3 regions of the Halomonas sp. HG01 genome follow, and region 2 is predicted to be linked to each of the others. Evidence: predicted binding sites of a transcription regulator. Region 2 holds the regulator's gene; each other region holds the start of a gene.

Region 1 (7,188 bases), 830 kb from region 2:
ACCGCCGCCATTACCGCCGCCATTACCGCCGCCATTACCGCCGCCATTACCGCCGCCATTACCGCCGCCATTACCGCCGCCATTACCGCCGCCATTACCGCCGCCATTATTATTGTCATCAGGATCTTGAGGATCATCCCCAGGATCCGGAGTATCATCCTCGGACTCGTCATCCGATGGAACGGCAGGAGCGCTAGTCGGCGCGGGAATGACGTCCTCGCTGGGCACGGCGGCAATCAGGGGCAGGAAGGTGCCGTCGCATCCGTCCAGCAGCCCACCGCCGCAGCCACCACCGCCGCCCCCGGCGGCCGGCGCCGGCAGGTCCTCGAGCAACGCGTCAATCTCGGCATCGGTCAGGCTCCCCGACCCGGCCGGCTCGGTCAGTTGATCGTTGGCGACCCTCGCCATCTCGTCTTCCGAGAGCGTGCTGCCCCCGGAACCCTCGACTCCCGACTGCGCCTGTACGCCGGCGGCTGACAGACAGCCCACGGCGACGACCAGGGCAGCCAACTTGAACCCTTGCATCTCGCCCTCCCCCGCCGCCGGCCACCGCCGTCGACGTGACATAACGCCATACAACATTTTGTTACACGCAAGCTAAGCATCGTCACAGAGCGCAGGCTTCACCATCGGAAGGCCCGCTGATTATCGCATCGGAGGAATCAGGCAAACGGCTGCCTGGCAGACGGCAGGAAACTCGTACCGGGGTGACAGGGCGATCGCGCTCCCCTGGGACCACGCCTAGACGGTCCGGGAGTAGCGCACCTTGTCGCCGTCCAGGTAGGCATCGAAGACCATGGCCAGGTTGCGCAACATCAGACGGCCGGCCGGGCGCACCTCGAGGCGGCGCACGCCCAGCGTGATCAGGCCATCGTCGCGCATCGGCGCCAGGGCCTTCAGGGCATCGGCGAAGTGGCCGGCGAAGTCGATGCCGTGACGCGCCTCGATGGCATCGACGTCCACGCGACCATGGCACATCAGGGCGTGGATGACGTCGCGGCGCAGGCGATCCTCGTCGTCGAGCCGGTAGCCGCGCAGCACCGGCAGCCGCCCGGCCTCGAGGCGCTCGCGATAGGCGGCGATCTCCTTGACGTTCTGGCTGTAGCCGTCTCCGACCTTGCCGATGGCGCTGACGCCAAGCCCGATCAGGTCGCAGTCGGCGTGGGTGGAGTAGCCCTGGAAGTTGCGCTGCAGGGTACCCTCGCGCTGGGCCCGGACCAGTTCGTCGTCGGGCAGCGCGAAGTGGTCCATGCCGATGTAGACGTAGCCGGCGTCGGTCAGGCGATGGATGGTCAGCTCCAGTAGCTCGAGCTTGCGCTCGGGCGGCGGCATGTCCTCGTCGCGGATCAGCCGCTGGGCCTTGAAGCGCTCGGGCAGATGGGCATAGCTGTAGGTGGCGATGCGATCCGGCCGCAGGGCGACGATCTTGTCCAGGGTGGCCGCGAAGCTGGCCACGGTCTGGCGTGGCAGGCCGTAGATCAGATCGACGCTCACCGAGTGGAAGCCGGCGTCCCGGGCGGCCGTCATCAGGGCGGCCACCTCGGCCTCGCCCTGGACGCGGTTGACCGCCGCCTGCACCTCGGGGTCGAAGTCCTGAACGCCGAAGCTCAGGCGATTGAAGCCCAGCGCACGCAGCTCATGCAGCTGCGACGGGGTGACGGTACGCGGGTCGACCTCCAGGGAAAACTCCCGGGCCTCGGGGGGCGCGAAGCGAAAGCCCGCCGCCAGGGCCTCCATCAGCTCACCGAGCTGGGCAGTGTTCAGATAGGTCGGCGTGCCGCCACCCAGGTGCAGCTGGGCAAGCGTGCGCTCACTATCGAAGAGTTCGGCCTGGAGACCGATCTCGCGCTTCAGCAGGGCGAGATACTCGGCCGCCCGCTCGCGGCGATGGGTGACGATCTTGTGGCAAGCGCAGTAATAGCAGAGGCTTTCGCAGAAGGGGACGTGCACGTAGGCCGACAGCGGCTTGGGCGCGGCGACGCGATGGCTCTGGGCGGCCTGGGCCCGATAATCGTCCTCGGCGAAGGCGGCATGGAACTGCGGCGCCGTGGGATAGGAGGTATAGCGCGGCCCGGGGCGGTCGTACTTCTCGACGAGGGGGCGGATGAACGGCTGTGGCTGGGGCATGATCGGACCTCCATGAACGCTGCCCATATTATGCCAGCCCGCCCGCGGCCCCACGGGTACCACCCGGCGCCGGCTTGATGCCGGTCAATTCACCGCCGCCGATCGCGGCGAAACGCCGCGGCGACGCGACGTGCCGGGAGCCCGCCCTCGCCGTGATAGAATGAAGACCGCTTCCCGCCGCGTCCGGAGACCCCATGCGCCTGACCCGATTCACCGACTACTCGCTACGCGTGCTGATCTATCTGGCCGTGAAGGGGCAGGACGAGGAGCGCGCGACCATCTCGGAGATCGCCGAGCGCTTCGCCATCTCGCGCAACCATCTGATGAAGGTGGTGCAGGAGCTCAATCGGCTCGGCTACCTGACCGCCACCCGCGGCAAGCACGGCGGCCTGCGGCTGAAGCGGGCGCCCGCCGAGATCTCGCTGGGCGGGCTGGTGCGCGACACCGAGCCCGACCTCAGCCTGGTGGAATGCTTCCGCGACGGCAACGCCTGCACCATCACCCCCGCCTGCCGGCTGAAGCCGATCCTCGGCGAGGCCCTGGCGGCCTTCCTGTCGGTGCTCGACCGCTACACCCTCGCCGACCTGCTGGGCCAGCAGCGCGCCGAGCTGGTCCAGCTGCTGAATATCGAGGACGCCTCACAGGCCTCGTAAGGCCGACAGCTTCGACACCGCGTGCTAGTCTCCCGACGCCACGGTCATGGATGCCCGCATGTTCTCCTCACGCCCCTTCCTCTCTTGCCTGATGCCTCTCTCGCTAAGCGCGCTGATGGGCATGACCCTCGCCACCCCGGCGCTGGCCGGCAGCTACAACGTCGACGACGCCCGAGCCCACGGCGACTGGCACTCGCTGGTGCTGCGGCTGGGGAACGAACGCCACGTGCGCGCCATCGAGCAGCACAGCTATAGCGACAGCGTGTTCAGCGTCAACGCCACGCCGGACGCCTGCGATCGCCCCTGGCTCGAGCTGCGCGTCGAGCTCGACGAGGTCCAGGCCGAGACCGGCACCGTCAACCGGGTACCGGTGGACCTGCTGATCGATGAGGGCTGGGTCCACCAGGGCCGGGCCGAGTTCATCACCGAGCGCGGCAACAGCGGCTTCTACGCGCGCCTGGTGCTGCCCGACACCGACGAGGTGCTCGACGAGATGCGCGGCGGCGAGACGCTACGCCTGCGCCTCCATCGCGCCGAGGACGACCACTGGTTCCTGGTCTTCAGCCTGGACGGCGCCGACGCCGCGCTGGCCCGCATGGAGACGCTCTGCCGCGCGGGGTGAGCCCTCGCCGTTATTCTCCCGCCCAACGCAGGACGCCCCCGCCGCAAAGCGGCGAGGGCGTCCCGCATGAACCGCGGGGCGATCAGCTGCGGATCAGGTGATCGAAGGCGCCCAGGGCGGCCTTGGAGCCCTCGCCCATGGCGATGACGATCTGCTTGTAGGGCACGGTGGTGACGTCGCCGGCGGCGAAGATGCCGGGCACCGAGGTCATGCCGCGCTCGTCGACCACGATCTCGCCGCGCTCGGAGAGTTCGATGGGCGAGTCCTTCAGCCACTCGGTGTTGGGCACCAGACCGATCTGCACGAAGACGCCCTCGAGGGCCAGCTCGCGCAGTTCCCCGGAGGCGCGCTCCTCGTAGGTCAGGCCGGTGACGCGGTTGCCGTCGCCGTTGACCTCGGTGGTGCGCGCGCCCTTGATCACTTCGACGTTGGGCAGGCTGGCGAGCTTCTTCTGCAGCACCTCGTCGGCGCGCAGTTCGTCCATGAACTCGATCAGCGTGACCTCGCCGACGATGCCGGCCAGGTCGATGGCCGCCTCGACGCCGGAGTTGCCGCCGCCGATCACCGCCACGCGCTTGCCCTTGAACAGCGGGCCGTCGCAGTGCGGGCAGTAGGCCACGCCCTTGTTGCGGTACTCGGCCTCGCCCGGCACGTTCATCTCGCGCCAGCGGGCGCCGGTGGCCAGCACCAGGGTCTTGCTCCGGAGGCTGGCGCCAGAGGCGAAGCGCACCTCGTGCTCGCCGCCCGGCTCGCCCGGGACCAGCTCGACGGCGCGCTGCAGGTTCATGATGTCGACGTCGTATTCCTTGACGTGCTCCTCCAGCGCCGCGGCCAGCTTGGGGCCCTCGGTGTGGGGCACCGAGATCAGGTTCTCGATCGACAGGGTGTCCAGCACCTGGCCGCCGAAGCGCTCGGCGGCCACGCCGGTGCGAATGCCCTTGCGCGCCGCATAGACGGCCGCCGCGGCGCCGGCCGGGCCGCCGCCGATCATCAGCGTATCGAAGGCGGGCTTTTCGTTGAGCTTCGCAGCCTCGCGCTCGGCGGCGCCGGTGTCGACCTTGGCCAGGATCTGTTCCAGGCTCATGCGGCCCTGATCGAAGGTCTCGCCGTTGAGGAACACGCTCGGCACCGACATCACCTCGCGGGCCTCGACCTCGTCCTGGAACAGGGCGCCGTCGATGGCGTCGTGGGAGATGCGCGGGTTGAGGATCGCCATCAGGTTCAGCGCCTGGACCACGTCCGGGCAGTTCTGGCACGACAGCGAGAAGTAGGTCTCGAAGTGCAGGTCGGCGTCGAGGGAGCGGATCTGCTCGATGACCTCGTCGCTGGCCTTGGGCGGATGGCCGCCCACCTGCAGCAGGGCCAGCACCAGGGAGGTGAACTCGTGACCCATGGGAATGCCGGCGAACACTACCCCAGTGGGCTCGCCGTCGCGGTGCAGGGCGAAGGACGGCACGCGCCGGTCGCTGCCCTCGGTGGACAGGGTGATCTTGTCGGAAAGGCCCGCGATCTGCTCGAGAAGAGCGTGCAGTTCCTTGGACTTGTCGCCGTCATCCAGGGTGGCGACCAGCTCAAAGGGTTGCGTGACCTTGCCAAGGTAGGCTTTCAGCTGTTGCTTCAGAGAGTCGTCCAACATAACGGCGGCAATCCTTGATGATATGTGACTCGCAGACACGACTTCCCCGTGCGGGTCGCGAAGCCTCGCGCCCGGGAGCGTGTCAGGAAAAACCGGAATCGGGCCCCGCCGGGACGTCGTCCCGATCTCGCTTGCGCGACTGGTTGGGCGATCGAGGCGCAGCGCCTCGGCGGGGTAACGGGGAGCGGGAAAATCCCGCCGGTCAGCGATCCAATAAAGGATGCGCAGATTTATGTCGCGAGCGATGAGAGACTGGCCGCCGCCGGAGCACAGCTCCCGGAGTGTAGCCCGCACATGAGAGGGCGACCGGGCCGGCGTGCCGGCACCGCCGGCGGTCAGGATATCGAGCGCAGCAATAAATCGGCGTGTCCTTAGATCTTGCCGACCAGGTCCAGGGACGGCGCCAGGGTCTCTTCGCCTTCTTCCCACTTGGCCGGGCAGACCTCGTTGGGGTTGGCGCGAACGTACTGGGCGGCCTTGACCTTGCGCAGCAGCTCTTCGGCGTTACGGCCGATGTTGCCGGCGTTCAGCTCGATGATCTGGATCTTGCCGTCCGGATCGACGACGAAGGTGCCACGGTCGGCGATGCCGGCTTCCTCGATCAGTACCTCGAAGTTGCGCGACACGACGTGGGTCGGGTCGGCCAGCATCGGGTACTGGAGCTTGCCGATGGTCTCGGAGCTGTCGTGCCAGGCCTTGTGGGTGAAGTGGGTGTCGGTGGACACGCCGTAGATCTCGACGCCCAGCGCCTTGAAGGCCTCGTAGTTGTCCTGCAGGTCACCCAGCTCGGTCGGGCAGACGAAGGTGAAGTCGGCCGGATAGAAGAAGAAGATGCTCCACTGGCCCTTCAAGCTCTCTTCGCTGACCTCGACGAAATCGCCGTTGTGATAGGCGGTGGCGTTGAACGGTTTGACTTCGGTGTTGAGCAGGGACATCGCGTCGCTCCTGTTTGAGTGCGTGTGTGGGGAAGACGCGATCAGAATACCCAGCCCCCTCTCATTGGTTAAATTGAATAGGGCGATGCTGACGATAGCCAAGAGCTAATCGATGCTTCTCGCTCCGCCTGCGTTCGCCTCAGGCGCCGGGCTCGGGCTCCTGCCAAACCAGCTCGACACGGCGATTGGCGGCGCGCCCCGCGGCATCGTCGTTGGCGGCCAGGGGCCGGGTGTCGGCGTAGCCGATGGCCCGCAGGCTGTCCCGCGCCACGCCTTCCTCGGCCAGCGCGCGCACCACGGCGCTGGCGCGCCCGGTGGACAGCTCCCAGTTGGAGGGGAAGCGCGAGGTGGCGATCGGCAGGCTGTCGGTGTGGCCCTCCACCGATATCTCGCCGCCGAGGTCGACCAGCCGCTCGGCGAGGTGCGAAAGCACCTGCCGGCCGCCCTCGGTGACCCGGGCGCGGCCGCTGTCGAACAGCAGCCGGTCCTCGATGCGCAGGGTCAGCCCCTGGTGGGTGCGCTCGACGCTGACGCCGTCCATGCCGAGCCCCTGGAAGCGCGGCTGCAGCCCGGCATGGCGCGGTCGGAGCCCCTCGCCCACCGCCAGCGCGGCCCGCATGGCCGGCGCGGCGATCTCACTTTTCTCGCTTTCCCCCTCCCCCGTGGCCAGGCTGCTCATGGAGAGCAGCAGCACGAACAGGGTGATCAGCAGGGTCAGGACGTCGAGATAGCTCATCAGCCAGCTCTCGCCTTCCTCGCCGCCCTGCCCGGGCGGCGCCAGCGCCTGGCGGGTATCGTGGTCAAGCACGCTGCCCGGCCTCCTCGCCGCTGGGAACGCCGCCCTTCGCCGGGTCACGGATCTCGTCGTGATAGTTGGCGACGAAGGAGTTCAGAGTCTCCTCGATGAAGGAGGGCAGACGCCGCTTGGTAATCAGCGAGATGCCCTCGAGAACCATGTTCATGGCGATCAGGCGCTCCTCGGTGCGCCGCTCGAGCTTCACCGCGATGGGCTTGAACACCAGGTTGGCCAGCAGGATGCCGTAGAAGGTAGTGAGCAGCGCTACCGCCATGCGTGGGCCGATGACGTTCAGGTCGCCGGCCTCCATCACCTCGAGCATGTTCACCAGCCCCACCAGGGTGCCGATCATGCCGAAGGCCGGGGCATAGGTGGCCATGGTGCGAAAGATCTGCGCCTCGGCGTGCTCGCGGGCCTTG
Region 2 (7,188 bases):
CCCGCCAGCGGCGCGCCGAGAATACCCTCGCCCGGGAGGCATCATGAGCATTCTCTACCTGCTGATACCGCTGTCGCTGATCCTGCTCGGCCTGGCCGTCTGGGCCTTCTTCTGGGCCGTGCGCCACGACCAGTTCGAGGACCTGGAAGGCCCGGCGCATCGCATCCTGTTCGACGATGACGACCCGCCGCAAGGGCCAGGCCCAGCGCACGATGCGGGCGAGCCGAACGCCGCCCACGACCGTGACCGAACCCGGGACAAGGACAGCGACAAGGACGCCCGATGAACCCCACCGGACTCGACCTGCCACCGCTGGCCGCGGCCTTCGTCTTCGGCCTGCTCGGCGGCGCCCACTGCATCGGCATGTGCGGCGGCATCATGAGCGCCCTGAGTTTCGCCGTGCCGCCCAGCCTGCGCCATCCGGTCCGGCTCGGCGGCCTGCTGCTGGGCTACAACCTGGGGCGCATCGCCAGCTACGTGCTCGCGGGCGCCCTGGCCGCCGGGCTCGGCACCCTGGTCGGGCTGGCCCCCGGGGTGCGCCTGGCGCTGCAGGTCCTGGCCGCGACGATGCTGATCCTGATGGCGCTCTACATCGCCGACTGGTGGAAGGGGCTGCTGAGGCTGGAGGCCCTCGGCAAGCGCCTGTGGCGCCGCCTGGAGCCCCTCGGACGGCGACTGATGCCGGTCGTGACGGTGCCCCAGGCGATGGCCCTGGGCGCCGTCTGGGGCTGGCTGCCCTGCGGACTGGTCTACTCGATGCTGACCTGGAGCCTGGCCAGCGCCGATCCGCTGCGCGGCGCGGCGCTGATGGGCGCCTTCGGACTCGGCACCCTGCCGGCGCTGCTGGCCACCGGCCTGGCCGCGCGTCGGCTGGGCGGCCTGATCCGCCACCCGGCCACCCGCACCCTGGCGGCACTGACGATCATCGGCTTCGCCCTGTGGCAGCTGTGGGGGCTGTGGCCGGGCGCGATGCCCCACGAGGCCGGCCACGCCGGGCAGCACTGAACCGCTTTCGCCGTCGCGCTTGACCCAGCGCAACACCGCCCGCTTCCGCGACCGCTAGCCTGATGGCATGCACTCCCGGAATCCTGCCATGCCCGTCACCGCTCCTTCCGACTTCGGCGCCGACGACTACGCCGCGGCGCTGGCCGCCAGCAACGCCGACGCCCGTCCCCTGTCGCTGCATCTGCGCCTGCCGCTGCGCCACGATGGCGACGCGCGCGTCGATCACGCCAAGGGCATGGACCCGTTCGAAGTCGACCTGGCCCGACTGGATCGCGAGATGGTGCTGGTGCGACGCTGCCTCGCCCCCGATCGACGGATCGAGGCCCTGCACTGGGGCGGCAGCCTGCCCCCCTGGCTGAGCCTGTCGCGGATGAGCGGGCTGGTCGATCGGCTGGCCTCGCGCTTTCCCTTCGAATCGGGACATTGGCGCGACTTCACCGTCGAACTCGATCCCCGTGCCACGGATCTTCTCACCCTGCGCCATCTGGAGGCACTGGGCTTCAACCGCCTGAAGCTGGTCATGCGCCTGCCGAGGGCCGACCGCCCGGAAGCCCTGACGCGGCTGCAGTCACGCATCGAGCCGCTGCTCGACGAGAGCGTCCGCATGGGCTGGCACTCGCTGAACCTGGTGCTGATCGTGCCGCCGGCGACGCCCGAGCAGGAGGCCGCCGCGGCGCTCGCCACGCTGATGGCCATGACGCCGCCACGCCTCTCGCTGCGCCCGGACCCCGCCTGGCAGGAAGGCGAGTCGACGCTGCCGGCGACACTGCTGGCTCGGATCGAGGACCGCCTGGCCGGAAACGGCTATCGGTCGCTGGGAGGCGGGTTCTACGCCCGCCACGGCGCCGCGCTGGAGGACGCCCGGGCGCAGACGCGACGCGAGCAGGCCCGCGACCGGCTGGGGCTTGGCCCCGGTGCCATCTCGCGGCTGCCCGACGCCGTGGCCTGCAACGCCGGCTCGGCCGAGGACTATGCCGCGGCGCTGGATGAGGGGCGACTGGCCACCGCATCGGGGCACTGGTCGCGCTGCCGCCGTTCGGGCGCGGGACACGGCTAAGGGATGCTATGCCCGGGCGGGTGCTATCCGCCATAATGGGGAAGGCAAGCCCCGATCAAGGAGGACAGCATGCCCGATATCGCAGCCGGCAGGCGCCGCTCACTGCTGCACGAGACCCGCTGCCGGACCTGCAGCCTGAGTTCCCTGTGCCTGCCCCTGGCCCTCGAACTCGAGGACATCGATCAGTTCGATGCCATCATCCGCCGCCGTCCGCCGCTCAAGAAGGGCGAGTCGCTTTTCCGTCAGGGCAGCCCCTTCACCAGCGTCTATGCGGTTCGCTCCGGCAGCCTCAAGCAGATCACCAGCGAAGGCGGCGGCATGGATCAGCTGACCAACTTCTATCTGCCCAGCGAACTGGTGGGGCTGGACGGCATCGACGAGTCGACCTATCCCGGCTCGGTCATCGCGCTCGAGACCACCACCGTGTGCGAGATCCCCTTCGATCGCCTGGATGCCCTGTCGGAAAGCCTGCCGGAGCTGCGCGCCCAGCTCTACCGCAGCATGAGCAAGGAAATGCGCGACGACCGCCGCATGATGCGCCTGCTGTCGCGCAAGACCGCCGACCAGCGGCTGGCCACCTTCTTCGCCAGCCTCTCCGACCGCTTCCGGCGCCGCGGCTACTCCGCCTACAGCTTCCGGCTCTCCATGTCCCGGGCCGACATCGGCAACTACCTGGGGCTGGCCGTGGAAACCGTCAGCCGCATCCTGGGCCGCTTCCAGCAGCAGGGCCTGGTGGCCGTCTCCGGCCGCGAGGTGAACATCCTCGACCTGGACGCCCTGGCCAAGCTGGCCGAGGAAGAGGGCTGCCGCTGACGCGCCTTCGCCGCGAGCGGGAAGCCGGAAAACACACCGCCCCCATGGCCGGCAGCACATGGGGGCGGTCTTTGTTAGGTTCTTCCCTCTCCCGACACGAAGTGCCGCGCTCCAAGCTTCCCGCTTATCGCTCCTGGTGCAGATCGATGCGGTCGGCCTGCATCTTCGCCTGCTTGTCCTCCAGCCCGGCGAAGTCGAACAGCTCGCGGTCGGCCAGCTGCGAGGGGGCGACGTTGGTGACCGCCTTGAACATGCTTTCCAGACGGCCGGGATGCTTGGCCTCCCACTCGGCGAGCATCTCCTTGACCACCTGACGCTGCAGGTTCGGCTGCGAGCCGCACAGGTTGCAGGGGATGATCGGGAAGGCCATGCGCTCCGAGAACTCGGCGATGTCGGCCTCGCGGCAGTAGGCCAGCGGGCGGATGACGATGTTCTTGCCGTCGTCGGAGAGCAGCTTGGGCGGCATCGACTTGAGGCTGCCGCCGAAGAACATGTTGAGGAACAGCGTCTCGAGGATGTCCTCGCGATGATGACCGAGCGCGATCTTGGTGGCACCGATCTCCTCGGCATAGCCATAGAGGGAGCCGCGGCGCAGCCGCGAGCACAGCGCGCAGGTGGTCTTGCCTTCCGGGGTCTTCTCCTTGACCACCGAGTAGGTGTCGCGCTCGAGGATATGGTAATCGACGCCGAGCCCGTCCAGGTACTCGGGCAGCACGTGCTCGGGAAAGCCGGGCTGCTTCTGGTCGAGGTTCACCGCCACCAGCGAGAAGTTCACCGGCGCGTTGCGCTGCAGATTCCGCAGGATCTCCAGCATGGTGTAGCTGTCCTTGCCGCCGGACAGGCACACCATCACCTTGTCGCCCTCGCGGATCATGTCGAAGTCGATGATGGCGTTGCCGACCTGGCGCCGCAGACGCTTCTGCAGCTTGTTGAACTCGCGCTTGGCCTTGGCGTCGGGCGCCTCGGCGGACAGGGTCGACGGCTCGGCCGAAGCGGCCTCATCGGCGGGACGGGGATCGAAGGTCACGGCATCTTGCATGGTCGGGGCGCTGCCAGGGCAATCGGGGAAAGGGAAAGGGCGCCTATCCTACCACCCTGCCGCCAGGCTGGCGACGTGGCGCGCGTTCAGCCGCTGCGGCGCTCGAGCAGCGCGTCGCGGTCCAGCCGCAGGTGCATCAGGGCCGTGGTCACGGCGGTGCCCAGCACGCTGTGGCGCCCCATCAGCGGCACCTCGAGCTGCGCGGCGACCCGCTCGAAGGCCGGTGCCACCTCGAGCCGCGAATGATGATGGTAACGCTGGTAACGCTGGACCAGGTCGATGCCGGCATTGGGCAGGTCGAAGCCGAATCGGGCGCGCAGCGGGCGGTTCAGCAACGCCAGGTCGCGATCCAGCCGCCAGCCGACCAGCGGGCGATTGCCGACGAAGTCGAGCAGCCGCGCCAGGGCCTGGTCGAGCGTCACGCCGTCGTCGAGATCGATGCCGCGCAGGCCGTGACGCCGCAGCACCTCGGCGTCCACGCCTTCCGGGCGCGTCAGCCGCAGCTCCAGCGACTCGCTGGTCAGCACCCGATCGCCGCGCAGGCGCACCGCGGCGATCGCCAGCGGCTCGGCGCTGCGCACGTCGCCGCCGGTCGACTGCACGGCCAGCGCCACCAGCTCCTCCCCCGTATAGGGGCGGAACAGCCAGCCATACTGGCCATGGGCGTGGCGGTGGCGGTCGACCAGGCGGCGCAGGGTCTTGAGCATGTCGATGTCCTTGTCGTGTCGAGAGGCGGCGGCCGGCCACCTCAGGTGTATTCGAGGTGATAACGATGGGAAATCCGCTGCTTGAAGTCCTTGACGATGTGCAGCGCCTCGCGCAGCAGGTCACGCTCCAGCGACGACAGCGACTGGACCACGACCCGGTCTGGCTCGCCGCTCTCGTCGCCGCCGTCGCCCTCCAGCCGCGCCAGCTGCTGCTCGAGGCGCAGCTGGGTGAACAGCGACAGCGCCTCCCCCAGGTCTTCGGCGAAGCGCTCCTCGAGCCGCCCGTCGGCGGCCAGGGCATCGAGGCGATCCAGGGTGCCGGTGGCGAGGATGCCGCGCTCCAGCGCCATGACCCGCACGCCATGCACGATGGGAAAGATGCCGCCCTTCTTGATGTCGATGCCGTGCTGGGGCTTCTTCAGCGAGCCGAACAGGGTCAGCGGCGTGGAGAAGCGCATCACCGGCCGGGCGAAGTAGGAGAGCAGCAGCTCGTCACGGGAGGCCGCCTCGAACAGCGTCTCCCTCACCCGCTCGAGCAGTGCCGGATTGCCGGCCACCGCATGAGCGTCGAGCATGATCGCCAGCTTCATCAGGCTGTCGCCGTCGCGGGCCTCGACCCAGCGCGCGATGCGCGCCTTCCACTGGCGCTCGGTGCCCACCCAGTCCGGGTTGGAGACCATGATGTTGCCGGGGCAGCGCGGGTAGCCGAGCGAGACCAGGGTCTCGGTGAACTCGGCCATGCGCTCCATGCAGTCCGGCCACGCCAGGTCGTCGTCGAGGATCAGGCCGTTGTCCTGGTCGGTCTTGAGCATCTGCTCGCCGCGCCCCTCGCTGCCCATCACCATCAGGCAGCTGTCGCGCCTCAGGGACTCGGGCATCGAGAAGTCCCAGGCCTTGTGGATGATGCGACCGTTGAGCGCGGCCAGCAGCCCCATGGCGAAGCGCAGCTTCACGCCCTGGGCCATCAGCGCACCGGCGAGCTCGGCGGTACGGCGGCTGGCGGAGGCCAGCTGCTTCAGGTCGCCGGCCTGCTCGACCTGCAGGCTGACCACGTGGCTGCGGCTGGAGAAGTAGCTGAGCACGTCGGTCAGCTCCACCACGCCCACCGGCGCCTCGTCCTCGACGATCACCACCCGCTCGATGCGCCGGCGGGTCATAAGCACCAGCACCTCGAACAGGTACTGATCGGGCCGGGCGGTGATCAGCTCCTCCCCGGCCAGCGACGACAGCGGTGTCTCCTGGCCGAGCCCCTCGAGCACCAGGGCGTCGAGCAGGTCGGTCTTGGTGACCATGCCCGGCCCGGCCTCGCCCTGCACCAGCAGGCTGTCGACCGCCTCGTCATGCAGCAGACGCACCGCCTCGGCGATGGTGGTCTCGCCGCCCAGGCAGCGCGGCGGGCGCATGCAGTCCTGGGCCCGCGCCAGCATGAAGCCGGCCATGGTCACCCCGCCGGCCGCGCGCTGCTCGGTCAGCAGCCGCGCCTTGTCGGCGAGACGCTGGCGGAAGAAGGCATCGAAGGCCGGATAGGCGTCGCACAGCTCGAGAAACAGCGCCCGGGGCAGCAGGTAGCACAGCGATTCCTGCTCGGCACGGAAGCGATAGCGACTCTGGCCATTGAGAATGCTGATGGCACCGAACAGATCGCCGCCGGTGTAGTGGCCGATGCGCTGGCGCTCGCCGGGCTGGGTGGTGTCCAGCTCGGCGACCTCGCCCTTGTGGATGAGGAAGACGTTCTCGCCGGGCTGCCCCGCCTCGAGGATGATCTCGTCGCAATCGAAGTAGGCCAGGTCGAGACCGCCGCGCACGCGCTCCCGCCCGGCCTCGTCGAGCAGGCTGAAGGGGGCGTGGGAGAGATCGACATCGACCATGGAAGCGGGTCCTCGTGCCGGGAATCGCCGCCCCGGATCGCGCACCGAACGGGGCATGGGCCACGCGCGAGACGAAGAACCGGGGACAGCAGGGCTCGGGTCCAGAGTAGCAACCCCCTCTCGCGACCAGAATCTAGACCATGGTGTTAGGTATTCCGCCGCAGGCCGACCCGACGAATCTCGGCTTTATACCAAAGTCATAGCCCACGACCGTGACCTCATGTGTCATGACGTTATGCCGAGATCGGATGCCGAGTCATCATTCGGACACGGGGATAGACGATCGTCCAACCTTTGCCGCCTCCTCTCGAGTCAAATCCTTCCAGAAGGTTCGTAATATATTGATTTACAACAAACTTACGATCACTAATTGAATCGTTTTACGCTCATGATACGAAAGTCTGCGATGTTTTTTCCGGCGTTGTTGACCAGCATTGACGATGATCATCGGGTGATGCCATCCCGCCGAGATGCGACCCCTCTTCGACGGGCACTTCATCATCCGGCACGCCGCCGCGGTCCGCTCGCCGGACACCGGGAAGGCCACGCGGCGACCCATGAATGCTGTGAGCAACTTCCCGACCCCAACAACAAGTGGAGAGCAATATCATGGCTGAAGAGACCCCCAATGCCGAGGCCTACTGGAAGGCCAACCTTAGATTGATTACCGGCTGTCTGGTCGTCTGGGCAGCCGTCTCC
Region 3 (7,188 bases), 1.7 Mb from region 2:
TCGACGAGGCCCTGGAGTGGCTGTCGAAGGCCGTCGAGTGGCGCCCCGGGCACGTGCGAACCCACTACAACCGCGCCCTGATCCTCGACCGGCTGGGCCACAAGCCCCAGGCCCTGGCGGCGCTGGAACAGGGCCTGCGACTGGCGCCGGACTCGCCGGACCTGCTCTACGCCGCGGTCTATCTGAATGCCGCGGCGGGGCGGATTCCCCAGGCGCTGTCGGCCCTGGAGCGGCTGCGTCGCCAGCGCCCGAACGACCCGCGCCTGCAGCAGCTCGAACGTCAGCTGCGCACCCGGTGACAAGGCGGCCGGCGACGCCGCCTATCTTGAGACATGCCCACAGAAGGAGTCTTCCATGAGTCAGTCCCCCCGCATCCTGGTCTTCGCCGGCAGCGCCCGCCGGGGCTCGTTCAACAAGCGCCTGGCTAAGCTGGCCGCCGAACGCATCGAGGCCCACGGCGGCCGGCCGACCCTCATCGACCTGGCCGACTACCCGATGCCGCTCTACGACGGTGACCTGGAAGAGACCAGCGGCCTGCCCGAGTCGGCGCTGGCCCTGCGCGAGCAGCTCGCCGAGCACCAGGGCCTGCTGATCGCCTCGCCGGAATACAACGGCTTCATCACGCCGCTGCTCAAGAACACCATCGACTGGCTGACCCGCCCCCATCAGGGCGACAGCGGCCTGGCGCTGTTCCAGGGTCGGCTGGCGGCCGTGGTGGCCGCCTCACCGGGCGGGCTCGGCGGACTGCGCGGCCTGGCATTGATCCGCCAGCTGCTCGGCAACATCGGCGTCACGGTACTGCCGGACCAGCTCGCCGTGGCCGGTGCCGGCGATGCCTTCGACGAAGAGGGACGGCTGGTCCAGGAAGGCCAGCGCAAGAGCCTCGACGGCATCTGCCGCCGGCTGGTCGAGGATCTGGAGCGCCTGCACGGCTGATCTCGGCGATGCGGCGCCCTCAGCGGGCGCCGTCATCAGCCAGGGTCCAGGCCACCAGCCGCACCACCAGCGGCCGCACGCTCAGCACGCCGATGAAGGCCACCGGCACGGCCCGCACGTAGGCCTGAGCCACCGCCGCGGGATAGCCGGCGTCGACGCCGCCGTTCACCGCGGTGATCACCAGGCTCATCAGCAGCGTCATCAGCGCGGACATGTAGAAGGCGAAGACCACGGGCGCGAAGCGGGTCGGCACGCCACGGCGGCGTGTCGCGCCGGCGGCGTCCTGCGTAGGGCGTGAAGGCATGGTGCTGTCCTCTGTCGGTGAATCGAACGCCTTCAGCCTAGGGAAGGACAGGGGGCATCAGTAGACGCCCCGGCCTTGGTTCACTATAAAGCTTTATTGACGAATCAATACCTGCATTACGAGATATACCCAATGGATACCCTGCGCGCCATCGAGAGCTTCGTGAAGGCCGTCGAGGCCGGCAGCATTGCCGGTGGTGCCCGGCGCCTCGGCATCAGCCCGGCCGCGGCCAGCCAGGCCATCGCGCGGCTCGAGGCCACGGTGGGCACTCGGCTGCTGGCCCGCACCACCCGCCGCATGTCGCTGACCGACAGCGGGGAGCTCTACTACCAGCACGTGCGACACGTGGCCCGCGATCTGGAGCGCGCCCACGGTGCCGTCTCCACGCTGCAGGCCGAGCCGCGCGGGCGGCTGCGGATCACCTCCACCGCCGCCTTCGGCCGCCACGTGCTGGCACCGCTGATGCCAGGCTTCAACGCCCGCTATCCACATCTGGCCCCGGAGCTGCTCACCACCGACCGCCGCGTGGACCACATCCACGAGGACGTGGACGTCAGCATTCGCTTCACGCCACAGCTCGAGGAGGGACTGGTGGCGCGGCGCATCGCCTCCATCCCCTTCCTGTTCTGCGCCTCGCCGGAGTACCTGGCCCGCGCCGGACATCCGCAGAGCCCAGAGGCGCTGCGCGACCACGATTGCCTGGTGTTTCGCTTTCCCACCGACGGCCGCTTCCTGAGCTGGGGCTTCATTCGTGACGGGATACGCTTCGAGGCGGACTTCCGGGCCGCCCTGATCAGCGACGATATCGACGTGCTGGCGAGCATGGCACTGGCCGGCGGCGGCATCACACGGCTGGCGGACTTCATCGCCGCCCCGCACATCGCGGCGGGGCGCCTGGTGCCGCTGTTCGTGGACGTGGAGGAAGGGGACGGCAGCGACACCCGCGCGGTGTCGGAGCCGATGGATATCTATCTGTGCGTCGACGACCGGCTGGCGCTGACGCCCAAGGTCTACGCCTTCATGGACTATCTGGTCGAGCATCTGCCGGCGGCCTGGCGACCGCGCTGACGGGCGCCCGGCGGCGGCTCACCGCCGCCCCTGACGGCGCAGGCGGCGGCGCACCCCGTGGCGATAGGCCACGGCGAGCGCCGGATTGATCAGCGGCAGGCCGATCAGCCACGCCAGCGGGCGCAGCCGCGGCACCCGGCGCATCAGCAGGAGGTAGGCGTCGAGACCGTCACACAGCCGGCCGTGCTCGTCCTCGACGTGAAGGGAATGCAGGGCATCATTCGGATCGATGCCGCGTTCGCGCAGGCGCGCCTGGTTGGCGGTGACGTCGACCCATTCCACTGCCGACGCCTCGCCGGCCATTCGCTCGTAGCGGCGCCGATCGCGGCGACATTTCGGGCAGACCGCATCGTAGTAGACCCTTAGCGTCGGTTCCTCTGGCATGGCAACCTCATCGTGAGACGCGCGCGGTGGGTCAGGCGGTCGCGGACGCCGGGGTCCGGGTCGCCAGGAACTCGCCCTTGCCCACCGGCACCAGGCTGGTGGTGAAGTCATCGTCCGCCTCCACCAGATCGATGAACGGCGCCAGCTCGTCGGCGTGGGAGGTGGCGTTGTCCACCACCAGCAGCCCGCCCGGCGCCAGGGTCTCGCGCACCACGGGCCACCAGTCGACGTAGCGCTCGCGGTCGGCATCGAGGAACACCAGGTCCCGCGAGGCCGGGGCCTCGCGGTCGAGCACCCGGCCGGCCTCGGCATGCAGCGATTCGATCACGTCCGCCAGCCCGGCCCGGGCGAAGTGTTCGCCGGCCATGCTCCAGCGTCCGGCGGCCCACTCCACCGTGGTGACCCGGCCGCCGAGCGCCCGGGCCGCCTCGGCCAGCCACAGGGTGGAGTAGCCGTTGGAGGTACCGATCTCGAGGATACGCCGCGCCCCGGTCGCCCGGACCAGCATGGCGAGGAACTCGCCGGTATCGCGGGTGATGTTGCGCAGTCGCTCGTCCGGCGTCGTGATGCTCCGGTCGTGGTGCTCGCCGAGACTCTCCAGCTCGGCCAGCAGAGCCCCGAAGGGCGTGGCGTGTTCCATGGCCATATCCTCTGGCATGTCGTCTCGTGATCGTCGTGCTCGCGGCTGGCGGCCCTCAGACGCCGATCTTGTCCTCGTACTCCTTGTCGGCATGACGATGCAGCGTCGAGTCGTCATCGCAGCTCGGCGACTGCAGGAAGGTCTCGGTGACGTCGAGATGGCCGAGGCTCTGGATGGTGCGGCGTCCCAGCAGCACCGGATAGTTCATGTCGCTGCGGTCCTCGAGGCTGAACTGCTCCTCGAAGCGTTCGTCGCCCATGCAGATCGTCATCAGCACCACCGGGCGGTGATCCCGGCCGCCGGCACCGACCACGGTAAGGTCGCGATAGAGCTGACGCTCGAATTCGTGGCTGACGATCTCGCCGCTCTCCTCGTCCTCGACCTCGACCTCAAAGCGCACCCAGTCCTCACCGTCGCGCTCGAACTCCTCGATGTCCTCCGCCTGCATGGAGGACGTCAGGGCGCCGCTGTCGAGCTTGGCCTTCACTTCCACGCCCCAGCTCGGGTCGATCAGGGTCTTCTCCACCCAGCCGTAGACTTCCGGCGCCTCGGCATCACTGGCCAGGGCGGTGCCGGACAGCAGGCCGGCCCCCAGCAGGGGCATCAGGGCTCGCGACAGGGACTTGTGCATGTTCTCTCCTTCGAATCATACGGTTGAGGACGGTGCCGGCGCAGGCCGGGCAGAATCGAGTGTCATCTGACACGTCCTCGGCGTCCAGGGTTCCGTCGGGCCATGGCATCGCGCCCGCCGGCCCGAGAGGCACCGGCGGGCGCCGCCGTCATGATGAGATGTCGAGCCGGCGGCGATGCGCCTCCTTGACCTTGGGCAGGGTCAGCTCCAGCACCCCGTCGCGGAAGCTCGCCCCGGCCTTGTCGGCGTCGATGTCGCAGGGCAGTTCCACGGTGCGCAGCACGCTGCCGCGGTAGATCTCGCAGCGATAGTACTCACCCTCCTCCTTCGTGCCGCTCTCCTTGCGGCTCTCGCCCTTGATGGTGACCGTGCGGTCGGTCACCGAGACGTCGAGATCCTCGCGAGCGAACCCGGGAACCTCGGCGCGCACCACCACCTCGGCGTCCTTGTCGAGGATATCGACCCGCGGCATCCGCGGCTCCAGACGATCCCAGCGCAGCGGATGCATCCAGTCCCGCGCCAGCAGGCCATCGAACAGGCGATCCAGCTCGCGGAACGGGCTGGCGGGACGCGACTCGGGGACCCGGGCTTCCGGCTCATCGGCCCCGGTGGCCGGGCGGGAGGAAGCGGCTTGTTGAAATGTCTTGTCGGCCATGATGTGGCACCTCGATACCGTCGATACGCAGAAGAATGCGCGGCGAGGCCTTGGCAGCCATCCTCGATCCCTCAGCTGCCCTCGATCCCTCCATGCGCTCGATCCATCGCCCGCCGTCCTCGCCGGCAGGGAGACGACCGCGCTTGCCGGTCGCATCATCAAGCGTAGGCGAGCGATCACTCACCACGATGACGCCGATCAACGTTTGTGTCGGTTCCTGTCCCGCAACCGCGGGCGTGGCGGCTAGCCTTAGGGGAAAGGGCCAACGACGGGAGACGCGGCATGGTGCTGGAACACGAACTCGGCCGGCATCGCCTGTTCAACGGACTGCAGACGGTGCTGATCCTGGGCGGCCTGACGCTGACGCTGTCCCTGCCCGGCTACCTGCTGGCGGGACCGGGCGGCGTGCTGATGAGCCTCTCGGCGGTGATCGTGACGGCCGTGATGATGAGCTGGATGCCGGCCCGGATGATCCTGGCCCGGGCCGGCGCCGAGCGGCTGCCGCCGTCCCGGGCGCCGGAGGTGCATGCGCTGCTCCGGCATCTCTACGCCGGCGCCGGCCTGACGATCGCGCCGCAGCTCTACTATGCGCCCTCGGCGGAGATCAACGCCTTCGCCGTGGGCGGCCCCCACGACGGCGGCATCGCGGTCACCGACGGCCTGCTGCGCTCGTTGACGCGGCGGGAGCTGGGCGGGGTGCTGGCCCATGAAGTGAGCCATCTGCGGCGCGGCGACACCCGGGTGATGTCGATCGCCACGGCCATGACCCGCATGACGCTGTGGCTGACCACGGCCGTGCAGCTGGCGATCCTGATCAGCCTGCCGATGATGCTGTCCGGCGAGGGCTCCCTGCCCTGGCTCACCCTGCTGACGATCGCCGTGGCGCCGACGCTCAGCGTGCTGCTATCACTGGCGCTGTCGCGCAATCGCGAATACACCGCCGACATGGAGGCCGTGGCGCTCACCGGCGATCCGGCGGGTCTCGCCTCGGCGCTGGTGGTACTGGAGCGTCAGCGCAGCGGCTGGCTGGCAAGCCTGTTCGGGCGTCGCCCGCCGCTGGAGATCGCCTGGCTGCGCACTCATCCGTCCACCGCGGCACGCATCCACCGGCTGGCCGAGATCGACGACGCGCCACATGCCCCGTTCGGCGATACCGACGAGGTCATGCCGCTTCGGCGCCCGATCCCGACCCGACGTCGCGGCGGGCACCGCTGGCGCTGAGGAAAGCCGCCGGCGGCTCAGTCCCGGCGACCTTCCCGCTCCAGGTCTTCCACGTCACCCATGGACGCCAGCTTGACGTCGCGCACGGTGCGGATGGTGGGCTTGAAGGCGAACAGCGCCGAGCCGACGATGAAGAACCAGGTCGCCAGCGTCTGCTGGCTCTCGTAGAGGAACAGCACCGAGCCGACCAGGAAGGCAGCCGCGGCGCCGAAGTCGACGAAGGTGTAGATCAGCTCCCAGAGGGCGTAGAGCCGGCGGGTGCGCGGGTTTTCCTCGCGCCGGTCGCGATCGAATAGCGCCATGCGCATCTCCTTGGACGATGGGGAAGGTCTCAGGGAGCGGCGCGTCGCAGCTGTTCGAACTCCTCGTCGCCGACTTCCTGACGCTCGGCATCGAGGATCCTGCCGCCCAGCGCGGCCACCGAGCGGGTGAAGTCGATCAGCGCATCGGGACTGTGGGCGACCCGCCGCTTGTTGCGAAAATGCACCAGGATGGAGATGCCGTCGACCACCGGATGCTCACCGTCCTCGTGAAGCGGCGGCAGCGCGCCGGGCGGCGTGCTGTTGGCGATCACCATGCGATAGCCGGTGCGCGGCGGATGGACGTTGTAGACCCGCTGCTTCGGATCGTAGGCCGCCCCGACCTCCTCCAGCTTGCGCCGGAGACGCCGATTGGTATCGAGCCCCGGCCAGTCGAGCACCACGAACAGGCACTGGCGCACCTCAGCGCCCTTGGCGACGCGAAAGCGCTCGGCCACCTGCTCGGGCTCGGGGAGCGTCGGGCCACTGGACGCCGAAGCGGGTTCAGGCGGCGACTCGGGCTTGGCCGCCGGCGCGGGCGTCGGCTCGCCGGATGTCTCGGCGCGGTCTCGGCGCAGATACCAGAAGACCCCCAGGGCCGAGACGCCCATGGCCAGTGCCACCACGGCCATCAGCATGGCACCGCTCATCATGTCCATCGCCCTCTATCCCCATCGAACCGTCATTTCCCTGAAAGAAACATGCCCACGGCCTCGGCACAATGCTTCCATGCCGGAAGCATCCCCCGGAAATCACGGCATTTTTCGGCTTTGTCAGCAAGGCTTCGTAACGTACTGCTTTGCCAGGAAAAGTTGGCGTCACCCCGACACCTGCGCCGCACGCTGATCGAGTCCCGCCCTCTCGTCGGGGCGCCGCCAGCTCATCAAGGGCGCCGCCAGCTAGTACAGAGAACCCAGCACGTTCGCCAGCGCCGGCGCCAGCAGCGGCGCCATGGGAATGGCGTTGCTGACATGGACGATGCAGTCGGTGCTCCACACCTCCCCCACGCCGGCGGCCTCGATCACCGCCAGGGCATCGTCGGCGAACAGC

The links. The regulator FNR, encoded in region 2, switches genes on or off when oxygen is low (the NO sensors DNR and NnrR bind a similar motif). The targets are predictions, from matches to a motif close to TTGATNTANATCAA.
Region 1: a site for FNR is predicted at 2,202-2,215, ahead of hemN (oxygen-independent coproporphyrinogen III oxidase). Genes of this name have one in related genera too.
Region 3: a site for FNR is predicted at 4,807-4,820, ahead of UN84_RS04480 (Hsp20/alpha crystallin family protein). Genes of this name have one in related genera too.

The regions. Positions count from the first base shown of each region.
Region 1 covers NZ_CP022134.1:2,110,160-2,117,347, forward strand. Annotated here, with positions in the region: gene UN84_RS17470 (hypothetical protein) at 1-158, opposite strand, end outside; gene hemN (oxygen-independent coproporphyrinogen III oxidase) at 742-2,127, opposite strand; gene UN84_RS09995 (Rrf2 family transcriptional regulator) at 2,322-2,780, shown strand; gene UN84_RS10000 (hypothetical protein) at 2,839-3,402, shown strand; gene ahpF (alkyl hydroperoxide reductase subunit F) at 3,485-5,038, opposite strand; gene ahpC (alkyl hydroperoxide reductase subunit C) at 5,410-5,973, opposite strand; gene UN84_RS10015 (OmpA/MotB family protein) at 6,113-6,781, opposite strand; gene UN84_RS10020 (motility protein A) at 6,774-7,188, opposite strand, start outside.
Region 2 covers NZ_CP022134.1:2,940,133-2,947,320, forward strand. Annotated here, with positions in the region: gene UN84_RS13980 (heavy metal translocating P-type ATPase) at 1-47, shown strand, start outside; gene ccoS (cbb3-type cytochrome oxidase assembly protein CcoS) at 44-286, shown strand; gene UN84_RS13990 (sulfite exporter TauE/SafE family protein) at 283-1,005, shown strand; gene UN84_RS13995 (hypothetical protein) at 1,094-2,062, shown strand; gene fnr (fumarate/nitrate reduction transcriptional regulator Fnr) at 2,132-2,875, shown strand; gene ttcA (tRNA 2-thiocytidine(32) synthetase TtcA) at 3,000-3,914, opposite strand; gene UN84_RS14010 (DNA polymerase III subunit epsilon) at 4,001-4,621, opposite strand; gene UN84_RS14015 (putative nucleotidyltransferase substrate binding domain-containing protein) at 4,663-6,489, opposite strand; gene UN84_RS14020 (DUF4212 domain-containing protein) at 7,099-7,188, shown strand, end outside.
Region 3 covers NZ_CP022134.1:975,341-982,528, reverse strand. Annotated here, with positions in the region: gene UN84_RS04515 (tetratricopeptide repeat protein) at 1-299, shown strand, start outside; gene UN84_RS04510 (NADPH-dependent FMN reductase) at 355-936, shown strand; gene UN84_RS04505 (DUF2798 domain-containing protein) at 956-1,240, opposite strand; gene UN84_RS04500 (LysR family transcriptional regulator) at 1,373-2,308, shown strand; gene UN84_RS04495 (thiol-disulfide oxidoreductase DCC family protein) at 2,327-2,692, opposite strand; gene UN84_RS04490 (O-methyltransferase) at 2,724-3,350, opposite strand; gene rloA3 (retropepsin-like aspartic peptidase RloA3) at 3,388-3,963, opposite strand; gene UN84_RS04480 (Hsp20/alpha crystallin family protein) at 4,112-4,618, opposite strand; gene UN84_RS04475 (zinc metalloprotease HtpX) at 4,901-5,839, shown strand; gene UN84_RS04470 (YrhK family protein) at 5,857-6,141, opposite strand; gene UN84_RS04465 (cell division protein ZipA C-terminal FtsZ-binding domain-containing protein) at 6,171-6,797, opposite strand; gene UN84_RS04460 (ribose-phosphate diphosphokinase) at 7,038-7,188, opposite strand, start outside.